3 regions of the Dehalobacter sp. CP genome follow, and region 2 is predicted to be linked to each of the others. Evidence: predicted binding sites of a transcription regulator. Region 2 holds the regulator's gene; each other region holds the start of a gene.
What was found. Region 2 encodes CtsR, which represses protease genes until heat stress. Its sites were predicted from a motif close to AAGGTCAANNAAGGTCAAAT; they were not measured.
Positions count from the first base shown of each region.

Region 1: a site for CtsR is predicted at 1,205-1,224, ahead of AAH944_RS06565 (DnaJ C-terminal domain-containing protein). Genes of this name have one in related genera too.
Region 3: a site for CtsR is predicted at 1,921-1,940, ahead of clpP (ATP-dependent Clp endopeptidase proteolytic subunit ClpP). Genes of this name have one in related genera too.

Region 1 is NZ_CP157399.1:1,284,740-1,288,022, forward strand. It holds gene AAH944_RS06560 (diacylglycerol/lipid kinase family protein) at 213-1,148, shown strand; gene AAH944_RS06565 (DnaJ C-terminal domain-containing protein) at 1,313-2,302, shown strand; gene clpB (ATP-dependent chaperone ClpB) at 2,479-3,283, shown strand, end outside.
Region 2 is NZ_CP157399.1:358,153-361,435, reverse strand. It holds gene AAH944_RS01750 (protein arginine kinase) at 1-976, opposite strand, end outside; gene AAH944_RS01745 (UvrB/UvrC motif-containing protein) at 973-1,497, opposite strand; gene AAH944_RS01740 (CtsR family transcriptional regulator) at 1,512-1,985, opposite strand; gene AAH944_RS01735 (hypothetical protein) at 2,171-2,962, opposite strand; gene AAH944_RS01730 (NUDIX domain-containing protein) at 3,147-3,283, shown strand, end outside.
Region 3 is NZ_CP157399.1:2,625,133-2,628,415, reverse strand. It holds gene AAH944_RS13065 (MGDG synthase family glycosyltransferase) at 1-788, opposite strand, end outside; gene AAH944_RS13060 (Hsp20/alpha crystallin family protein) at 982-1,431, opposite strand; gene clpP (ATP-dependent Clp endopeptidase proteolytic subunit ClpP) at 1,995-2,624, shown strand; gene galU (UTP--glucose-1-phosphate uridylyltransferase GalU) at 2,869-3,283, shown strand, end outside.

The sequences.
Region 1 (3,283 bases), 930 kb from region 2:
CAGTTTTTTGGCAAGGATAGTGACTGAAGGAAAGCCAAAGAAAATTCAGAATTTTGATTCTGAATTGTTAGAAAAATAATTTCTTGCGCATAAAGGGAATTTCTCGGTATTAGCGAAACAATATGTTTGAAAACTAAATCACGTCAGCAGATGAACAGAGAAAAATGATCGAGAAAAAGACCGAGAAAGACTAAGATGATAGGAAGATGAAAATGAGCCAGCAAAAATCATGGTTTGCTGTTGTGAATCCCCGGTCAGCAAATGGAAGAACGCAAGGACTTTGGCCAGGGTATTATCAGCGGCTTCGTCAGGCAGGAATACAGGTGGATTATGCACTGACCTCCCGCTCCGGGGGAGGAACAGAAATAACACGTATGGCTCTAGACGAAGGGTATCGGAGGATAATTGCGGTCGGCGGAGACGGAACTGTCAATGAGGTGCTTAATGGTCTTATTGAGAAGGACCGGCTTGTTGCGGACGATATCGAACTGGCTGTTTTTGAACAGGGAACAGGCGGCGATTTTGTAAGGACAATAAAAACAGGCAAAGAAAAAGGTCTGAAAGCCTTGATCAGGATGCTGAAGGAGCCCAATATCATTCTTTCTGATCTTGGCCGAGTTGACTTTCTGAATTTTGAAGGGGAAGAACGGACACGTTATTTTCTGAATGCATCCAATGTCGGAGTCGGCGCGGAAGCGGTCCACAGGACCAATTGCCGGAGTAAAGCGATGGGCAGCAAGCTCTCTTATCTGACCAGTACTTTAGAAGCTGTTCTATCGTACAAGAGCGTCTGCGTTTCTCTGAAAATGGACCAGGATACATTCTGGGAAGGGAATATCTGGGGGCTTATGGTCTGCAACGGTCAATATATTGGCGGCGGAATGCGTATTGCGCCTGATGCCCGCCTGGATGATGGTTTGTTCGATCTGGTTGTGATAAAAGAAATGAAGCTGTCTAGGCTCTTTTCACGCTTTCCGCTGCTTTATAAAGGTCAACATATCCATCTTCCTGAAGTCCAAGTGTTCCGCTGTAAGGAAATTGCACTGCATATGCCGGATTCCATACTTTTTGAAACCGACGGGGAGATCCCGGGGGTATGTCCGAAGGCATACCGGGTAATCCCTAAGTGTTTGAAACTATGGGTATAAGTTTCCGTTAACATTAAAACCATACGGATGAATACGCATATAGACGAAGATTCTGCAAGGTCAGCTAAAGACAAATATATGTCTGACCAATATTGACCTTTAAAGGAATTTTGCATATAATACAATTAATGGGTAAGGAAAGCAGTTTTGAGGTGGTGAAGACAGTGGATTTTAAAGATTATTATCAAATCTTAGGCGTTTCTCCGGATGCAGACAATAAGGCCATCAAAAAAGCATACCAGGCACTGGCCAAAAAGTATCATCCTGATTTAAACCAGGGTGATAAAGCCTCAGAAGAGAAATTTAAGGAAATTAATGAAGCCTATCAGGCGATATCCGATCCTGCCAAAAGACAAAAATATGATGATTTAAGGGCAAACTACCAGCAATGGCAGTCGCACGGCGGCAGAGGGAATTCTTTTGACTGGTCGGCCTGGCAGGAATCACCGGGGAGCAACCGCTATACCCGTACAATGACGCCGGAAGAGTTCGCGGAAACATTTGGGGACAGAGGTTTTGGCTCTGGTGCCGGCAGGGGCATGGGGGGATTTTCTGATTTCTTTTCCTCGATCTTTGGCATGGGAGCAGGCTATGCTGATGATTCCGATGATTATTATTCGGATAGGATCAGAAGACCGCAGGCCGGCAGGGACATTGAAGGTGAAATCAGTATTACGCTTGAAGAAGCCTATCATGGAACCAAACGGATGATTGAAGTCGGCGGCCGGAGAATTGAAGCCACTGTTCCGAAAGGTATTAAGCATAACAATAAAATTAGGCTCAGCGGACAGGGACAAGCAGGAGCGAAAAACGGAAACAAAGGAGACCTTCTGTTAACGGTAAAAATCATTCCACATCCTGTCTATACCCGGGACGGAGATGATTTGTCCGCCAACATCGAAATCGATTTCTTCAAGGCCGTACTTGGCGGAGAAGCCCGAGTCAAAACCTTAGGCGAAGATATATCCATCAAGATTCCTCCGCGCACCCAAACCGGAAAAAGTTTCCGTCTGAGAGGGAAAGGAATGCCTATTCTCAACAAACCGGGCCATTTCGGCGATTTTTACGCAAAGATTACGCTTGTCCTGCCCGAAGAGATGTCTGAGAAAGAAATGAGTACGCTTCAGGAATTAAGCCAGGAAAGAAACACCTGATTACTCCAGAGTTAGGTCTGCATGCCGCAATTACCGGCGTCAAGCGGAGCATGGAGGGCGCAATCTGCCGAAAGCGGTATTGTGGCATGCAGACCAGACCCAAATATGCTTACCTATTTATATATTCCGTTGACCTACCACAAATACCGGTATGTTAACTCAAAGGAGTGATACGCATGGCTTTTGATACCAACCGTTTTACCCAGAAATCCCAGGAGGCAATCATCGCTGCGCAAAACAACGCAGAAAGTAACCATAACAGTCAGGTGGAACCCGAACATCTGCTACTGGCCTTATTGGAACAAAATGAAGGCGTTGTGCCTCAGATTCTGAATAAATTAAATATTTCGCTAGCTAGCGTCAGCGAGAAGACCAAATCCAGCATCGCGAGACTGCCCAGAATGATGGGAGCGGCTTCTCAGTTGAGCATTTCTCCGAGAATGAGAACAGTACTGGTGAACGCCCATGACCAGATGGAACCGTTTGGGGATGATTATGTCAGCACGGAACATCTTTTGCTGGCCATTGTTGATCAGGCCGGCGGAGAGGCCGGAAAGACCCTGAAAGAAGCCGGAGTTACCCGGGAAGCCCTGCTGAAAGTTCTAAAGGAAATCCGCGGATCTCAGCGGGTTACCGGTCAAAATCCGGAAGGGACCTATGCTGCCTTGGAACAGTACGGCCGAAACCTCGTGACACTGGCCAGAAGAGGAAAACTTGATCCGGTTATCGGCAGGGATGAGGAAATCCGCAGAGTACTGCAGATTCTGTCCCGCCGGACAAAAAACAACCCGGTTCTGATTGGCGAACCAGGCGTAGGAAAGACGGCCATTGTCGAAGGGCTGGCCCAAAGAATCGTGCGCGGTGATGTTCCTGAAGCGATTAAGAATAAAGAAGTAATCTCCCTTGATATGGGCGTGCTGATTGCCGGTGCCAAATACCGCGGGGAGTTCGAAGAGCGGCTGAAGGCTGTTTTAAAGGAAG
Region 2 (3,283 bases):
TGAGATTATATTGCAGACATCCCTGCATTGAGTTGATCAAGACAGACACGAAACCTGCAGAAACTCTAGACAAAATGCCCATATCAATGCCCAGCCGGTCCTCCGATAGAAGTGAATAGATCTCTTCCGTTTCAAGGATCCTGACATTTTCCAAAGTCCCCCGGGCCCTCCATACTTTGTCTTCGACGATAAGCGGAGATTCTTTGCGAACAACTTCCCGCATCTGGACTTCCCGTTCCATCAGCTGCCGCGTCACCGCATCAAGATGTGCCAAGGTGTCCTCTTCACTCTTACCTAACGTAACCTGGTTGGATATCTGAAAGATATTTCCGAAGGGCCTGGAGCCTTCACCGTACAGGCCGCGTACTGCCAACCCAAGCGAAGTCAGGGCACCCAGAACCTGCTGGACCTGATTGGTTAGCACCAGGGCCGGCAAGTGAACCATTACGGATACTCTCAGGCCGGTTCCAACGTTGGTGGGACAAGTCGTCAAATAGCCAAGCTTTTCTTTATAAGCAATATCCAGATGCGCTTCCAGATAATCATCGACCAATCCTGCAAGATGCCAAGCTTCCCTGAGGCTGTTCCCCGGCATCAGCACCTGAATTCTCAGGTGATCTTCTTCATTGACCATGACTGCAATTTTATGGCTTTCGGACAAGGCCAGACCGCGTGCATATTCAGTCTCGTTAAAACCCGGGCTGACCAGATGCTTTTCAATCAGTACCTTCTTCTCCACCGGAATAAGCATTTTCAATGGAATATAAACAAGCTTTTCCCCTTCAGCGGTAAAACCGTCCAGAACGCTGGAAATCTGTGCTTCAATTTTTTCGGCATCATCGTGGGACATGACGTGAGGGAAAGGATTGTCCGCGATATTTCTGGCCAATCTGATTCTGGAACTCAATACAATCGGAATGTCCGGCGTATCCTTCATCCAGAAGCTGTCTTTGGCAAGCAGTTCCCGATAAGTCATTTGCTCTCACCTCCGACAGTATTCTCCATTTCTTTAATCCGGTCTCTTAATATAGCTGCCTCTTCAAACTTTTCTGCTTTTACTAGCTCCAAGAGTTGTTCTTTCAATTTGACTATTTCCTGTTTGTTTCGGAACGAAGCGCCTCGTCTTACCGGCACTTTCCCGACATGCATCCCTCTTCCATGGATCCGGCGCAGGAGCATTTCCATTTGGGGCTCGAATTCATCGTAACATCTGCTACAGCCCATTTTCCCGGCTTGCTGTATCTGGGAAAAAGTTCTTCCGCACCCGGGACATTTTCCGGGCTGGCTGTCTACGATCGTCTGATCATACTGTCCTGCCGGATTTACCCCAAATAATGCCTGTAAAAAATCCGATACCATTCCAGGGTAGAGATTGAAGCCGGTACCAGGCGCTTTCTGCGCACATTCCTGGCAAAGATGAAGCTGCGCCGCCTGTCCATTAATGATTTTGGTCAGATGAACCACAGCCTCCCGTTGTTGACAGTTCTGACAAAGCATTGCTATCCCCCCGATCAATCATTAACATCGTCCCGGCACATATTCGCCAGTATTTCTTTCATCATACGGGCCCTAAGCGTAGAAGGCAAATTCGTCACTCCAACCAAAAGCCGGTCGGAAAAAATCGTTTTTACCAAGATTGCTTCTCTTTTGGTGAACAGATCTTCTTCTCTGAGTCTGTCCACAAGATTGTTGGCCCGATCCTGGGAAAGGTCATCCCCGATGAGTTCCGACATGAGTCTCTGGAATTTACCCTCAGGATCAAGTCCCAGCCTAACAATCCTTAAATAACCGCCGCCGCCTCTTCTGCTTTCAACAAGATAGCCGCGTTCTGCAGTAAACCTCGTTGTAAGAACATAGTTAATCTGGGAAGGAGCACATGAAAAGAAATCAGCAAGATAACCTCTTTGCAGGACAATGTACCCAACTTCGGCCTGCTCTATAATCTTTTTGAGGTACTCCTCGATTCTGTCCGCCAAATTACTCATCGTCATCCATCCTTATTTCAATGTTGACCTTTGCTGACTTTATGACCTTTCTTGACCTTTGTAACTATTTTAACCCTTTTTGATCATTTTGAAAACTATTTTATTTAAAAAAACCTATCCGAAGATAGGTTTTTATACTCGCTGACTACAAAAAATTTAACATTGCTGTACTTAACGAAAAGTCCTCAATCGCTGATAAACAAATACCACAAACCGAAGGTGACCGCTGCGACAATCACAACCAGAATAACAAGCTTTAGTCCACCAAAGCCGCTTTTCTGTTCGAACTCAAAATCTAGGTCATCGTCATCGTCTGCACTCGGGTCATTTTTACTGTTCATGATATAACTATTTAAATCAGAAAAGCGGCTTCTTTCTTCCGCCCCTACTTCTGTTTCCTCCAGAGTACCCAGATCAGTCGGTCTTTTCGGGATCATAGCGGTATCTTCTGCGTTGTAGGCTTCATCAGCTTTATTCAAATCATCCACTGCCTCAGTATCAGCAAGCGGGCTGAAGCTGTTCGGACTTGTTTCCGCCGGATCATTGATTTCGCTTATACCCTCTATTCCATTAAAATCATCTTCCAGGGAAGCCGCTTGGGAGATAAACAGTCTTTGCAGTTCATCCTGCCCCGAATTTTGATCACCAAGCAGAATTGTTCTGATCTCCTCATTGTCTTCATCCGAATCTCCGGCAAAAACAGGCCCTGCTTCCGCTTGATCCTCTTCCGGAGACTTCCCGGCCGTCCGGCCATATTCTCCGTTGGTCTGGTCAAATTCCCCGGTGTTCTGGTCATACTCGTCCATAGCACTGTCATTAATATCAGCCTCATCTTCAAGACTAAACTGCCTTCTGATGCTTTCCGCATTTTCCTCGGACAGTTTGGGCTCTATATCTTTCCAATACAAGCCTCCCTCCAACAACTGCCGGAGTTCCTCAGGATCAAGCCAAATCTCTTTTTTCTTATCATTTTTCATTCTAATATTTCCCCCACAGGTTGAAAATTCAGTCGAGTAAAGTATTATAAAGTATTATTTAGTAGTTCTACAAAGAAATTGTTTATCCTTCGTGCCGTATTTCTCAATTCAGATAAAATTTGCATCTTATCTTTTTCAGGATAAAATAGGATTAATAACTTTGATTAGAGAAAGAAGGAACCCTATGCCGTCTCTTTATCCGGAATTTAAGTTTTGTCCCGTGTGTTCTGCCGCACTGGAGTATAAACTAATTGAAGACAAAAAGAGGCAAAGCTGCCCGGCCTGTGACTATATCCACTGGGGGGAATACTCCCTGGGCGT
Region 3 (3,283 bases), 670 kb from region 2:
TCATAGATGTTCGATGTGAAACCGTAAATAACGACATCTTTGTCGTTAAAGGTACCTGCGTACTTTTTAGCAAGATCAGTCCAAAGCTTGCGATTGCTTCCGCATACGACCAGAATGCGAAGATGATGCGGGTTTTCCATAAGCGTTTTCAGGCATTTTCTGATATAGGGGATGCCCATGCTCCCGCCCATGATCAGCAGTGTAAATACATCATTGTTTCTGACAAGGCGGGGCTGGCGGAATTCTTCACGTACCGGAATGCCGAAAATGTGTATTTTGTTTTCAGGAACACCTTTTTCCGTAAGCGTATCCTTGGTGTAAGGTGAACCAACAATGTAGGCATCAACAAAACTATTCACATAAAACTGATGGGCCATATAATCTGTAACCAGTGAAATAAAAGGCAGATTTAAGCGTCCGGATGCTTTTAAATAGGAAACAACACCGACATGAAGAGGATGGGTGGTAATAAGCAGGTCGGGCTTGTACTCCTGAATCAGCTGTTCGATGACACTATCCATGGCCCTGTTTAAAATTCTTTTGACATTTTTATTTAAGAACTCATTATAGGTAATCTTATATAGTTTACCGTACATTTTCGGTAATCTTGTTGCGAGTATATGATAACCGTCATCGATAAGGGCTTCCATGATCCAGCTTTCTTCTTTTTTTAAGGGTTCTACAATCCGGACGGAATAGCCTGAAGCTTCAAGCTCCTTTTTCAGACAGTCTGCGGCCTGATTATGTCCGTGTCCTGTAGACGCAGAGAAAATCATTACTTTAGGCACGAATATTCTCCCTTCAATTAAAAGCATAAGATGCTGAAAGTTATCCTTATACATTATAACAGTTTATGGTCGATAACCAACAAAAATTTATTTATTATTTTTTGGCAAATAGGAATAACCACACAAGCGACTTTCTGGCAGGAAGACATAAACGACCCTATGATTAGTCTGTGGGCCACAGTTTCGAGATCTTCTAATGCTGAAAGTCAATCTGTACAGACTTTTTCTCCCTGCTGTCTGTCTTGGGCAGGAATACATTCAGAACGCCGTTTTTATAAATTGCCCTGACATTATCAATAGAAACGGCCGCTGGAAGAGAGACGGAGCGGCGGAATTGACCGGTATACCTTTCTTTTTTGTGTAGGCGATCTTCCTGAATCACGTGCTGTTCGCGGTTCAAAGTGCCGCTGATGGTTATCATGTTGTTTTCAATCTGAATGCTTACATCTTCTCTTCTCTGCAGTCCTGGCAGATCGCAGGAAACAATGATCTCTTCGTCGGTTTCATAGACGTCGGTAAATGGAACGGCCAAGCGCGGAGCGAACTCATCTTCGAAAAGATTAAACGGTAAACTATAAAGCCTATTGATTTCACGGCGTAATTGATCTGCATTCCGCATTGGATGGAACGGTAAAAGATTCATACTTTCAAGCCTCCAGTACAATTATGGGATTGATAACAAGTACTTTTTTTCAAGCATACTAGTACAACATTCCCGAAATAAATACTCAAATAGATGATTGCGTTAAACTCCCGGGTTGGCCTGTGCGCCACAATTCCGCTTTCGGCTGTTGCGCCATCCGTGGCTTGTCGCTCCTTGCCCTCCATGGCGCCGCGACATTAGTCCATCCATGGACGTTAAAGCCGCGCTCCGCCTCCATGCTCCGCTTGACGCTGGAATTGTGGCCCCCAGACCTCATTTAGGGTAATCAAGCTTGTATGAATGATTTGAGCAGGGAATTTGAGAACGTCGTACTAGGATTATTTTAACCGGAAAGATGATATGTATTCTGTTCGGATGTTTAGACAAACGCACGATTGGTAATTAATCAAAATAATATGAAAAAATCATCATAAGAAAGAAATCAATGATAGAACATAAGCAAAGAAATGACCAAAATTTGCCCAAATTATTTGACCTTTATTGACCTTTGTAATAAAATAGAGACATATCAAAATTCACAATCAATGATGGAGGGAATAAATATGAGTTATCTTATCCCGATGGTAGTTGAACAAACGAATCGCGGTGAACGTTCTTACGACATCTATTCTAGGCTCCTCAAAGACCGTATTATCTTCCTGGGCGGAGCAATCGATGATAACGTTGCCAATGTTGTCGTTGCGCAATTGCTTTTCCTGGAAGCAGAAGATCCTGAAAAGGACGTTTTCCTCTATATTAACAGCCCCGGAGGGTCAATTACTGCCGGGATGGCCATCTACGACACGATGCAGTATATCAGGCCTGATGTACAGACCATTTGTATTGGAATGGCCGCCAGTATGGGTGCCTTCCTGCTTGCCGCCGGCACGAAAGGAAAGCGTACTGCCCTGCCGAATGCTGAGATTCTGATCCACCAGCCGTTAATTGCCGGGGGAGGTTTATCAGGGCAGGCTACAGAAATTGAAATTCACGCCAAACAGTTGCTGAAAACAAAAAACAAAATGAACAGGATTCTCGCTGAAAGAACCGGCCAGCCTTTGGACAAAGTCCAGCAGGATACGGACCGTGACTACTATATGTCCGCTGAAGAAGCCAAAGAATACGGAATTGTTGACCGGGTACTGGAAAAAGCAGCGTTGCTCGAGCAAAAAAAGAAAAACCCACTAAAATAGAATCTCTTAAAAAAACCTTTATTTTCATAAAAAAATTTGAAGAAAATTCTGGATATCGAAAACGCCTCGTTTGAGTCAATCATTTGAGGCGTTTGACGTCCACGGATGAACGAATGCCGCGGTTCCATGGAGGGAAAGGAGCGCGGCCATTCAGAAAAAAACATAAAAGTTAGATAAATTCGGCATACTAAACTCGGATTGTTCAAAAACAACCAAAGCAACAACAAAAAAAGGAGGAAAAATCTTGCAGAAAATTCGTAAAGCAGTCATACCCGCGGCTGGATTGGGTACAAGATTTCTTCCTGCGACCAAAGCTCAACCCAAAGAAATGCTGCCGATCGTTGACAAACCGACCATTCAGTACATCATTGAAGAAGCGGTTCAATCCGGTATTGAAGATGTCATTATTGTCACAGGAAGAAACAAAAGAGCCATTGAGGATCATTTTGACCGTTCTGTAGAACTTGAACTATTTCTAAAGAACGGAGAAAAGTCCGAACTGCTCGATATGGTCAAACATATTGCTGAGATGGTAGATATCCATTATGTCCGCCAAAAAGAAGCTCTGGGGCTTGGTCATGCCGTCTACAGTGCCAGAAGATTTATTGGCAATGAGCCGTTTGCCGTTCTTTTGGGAGACGACGTGATCTATTCGGATG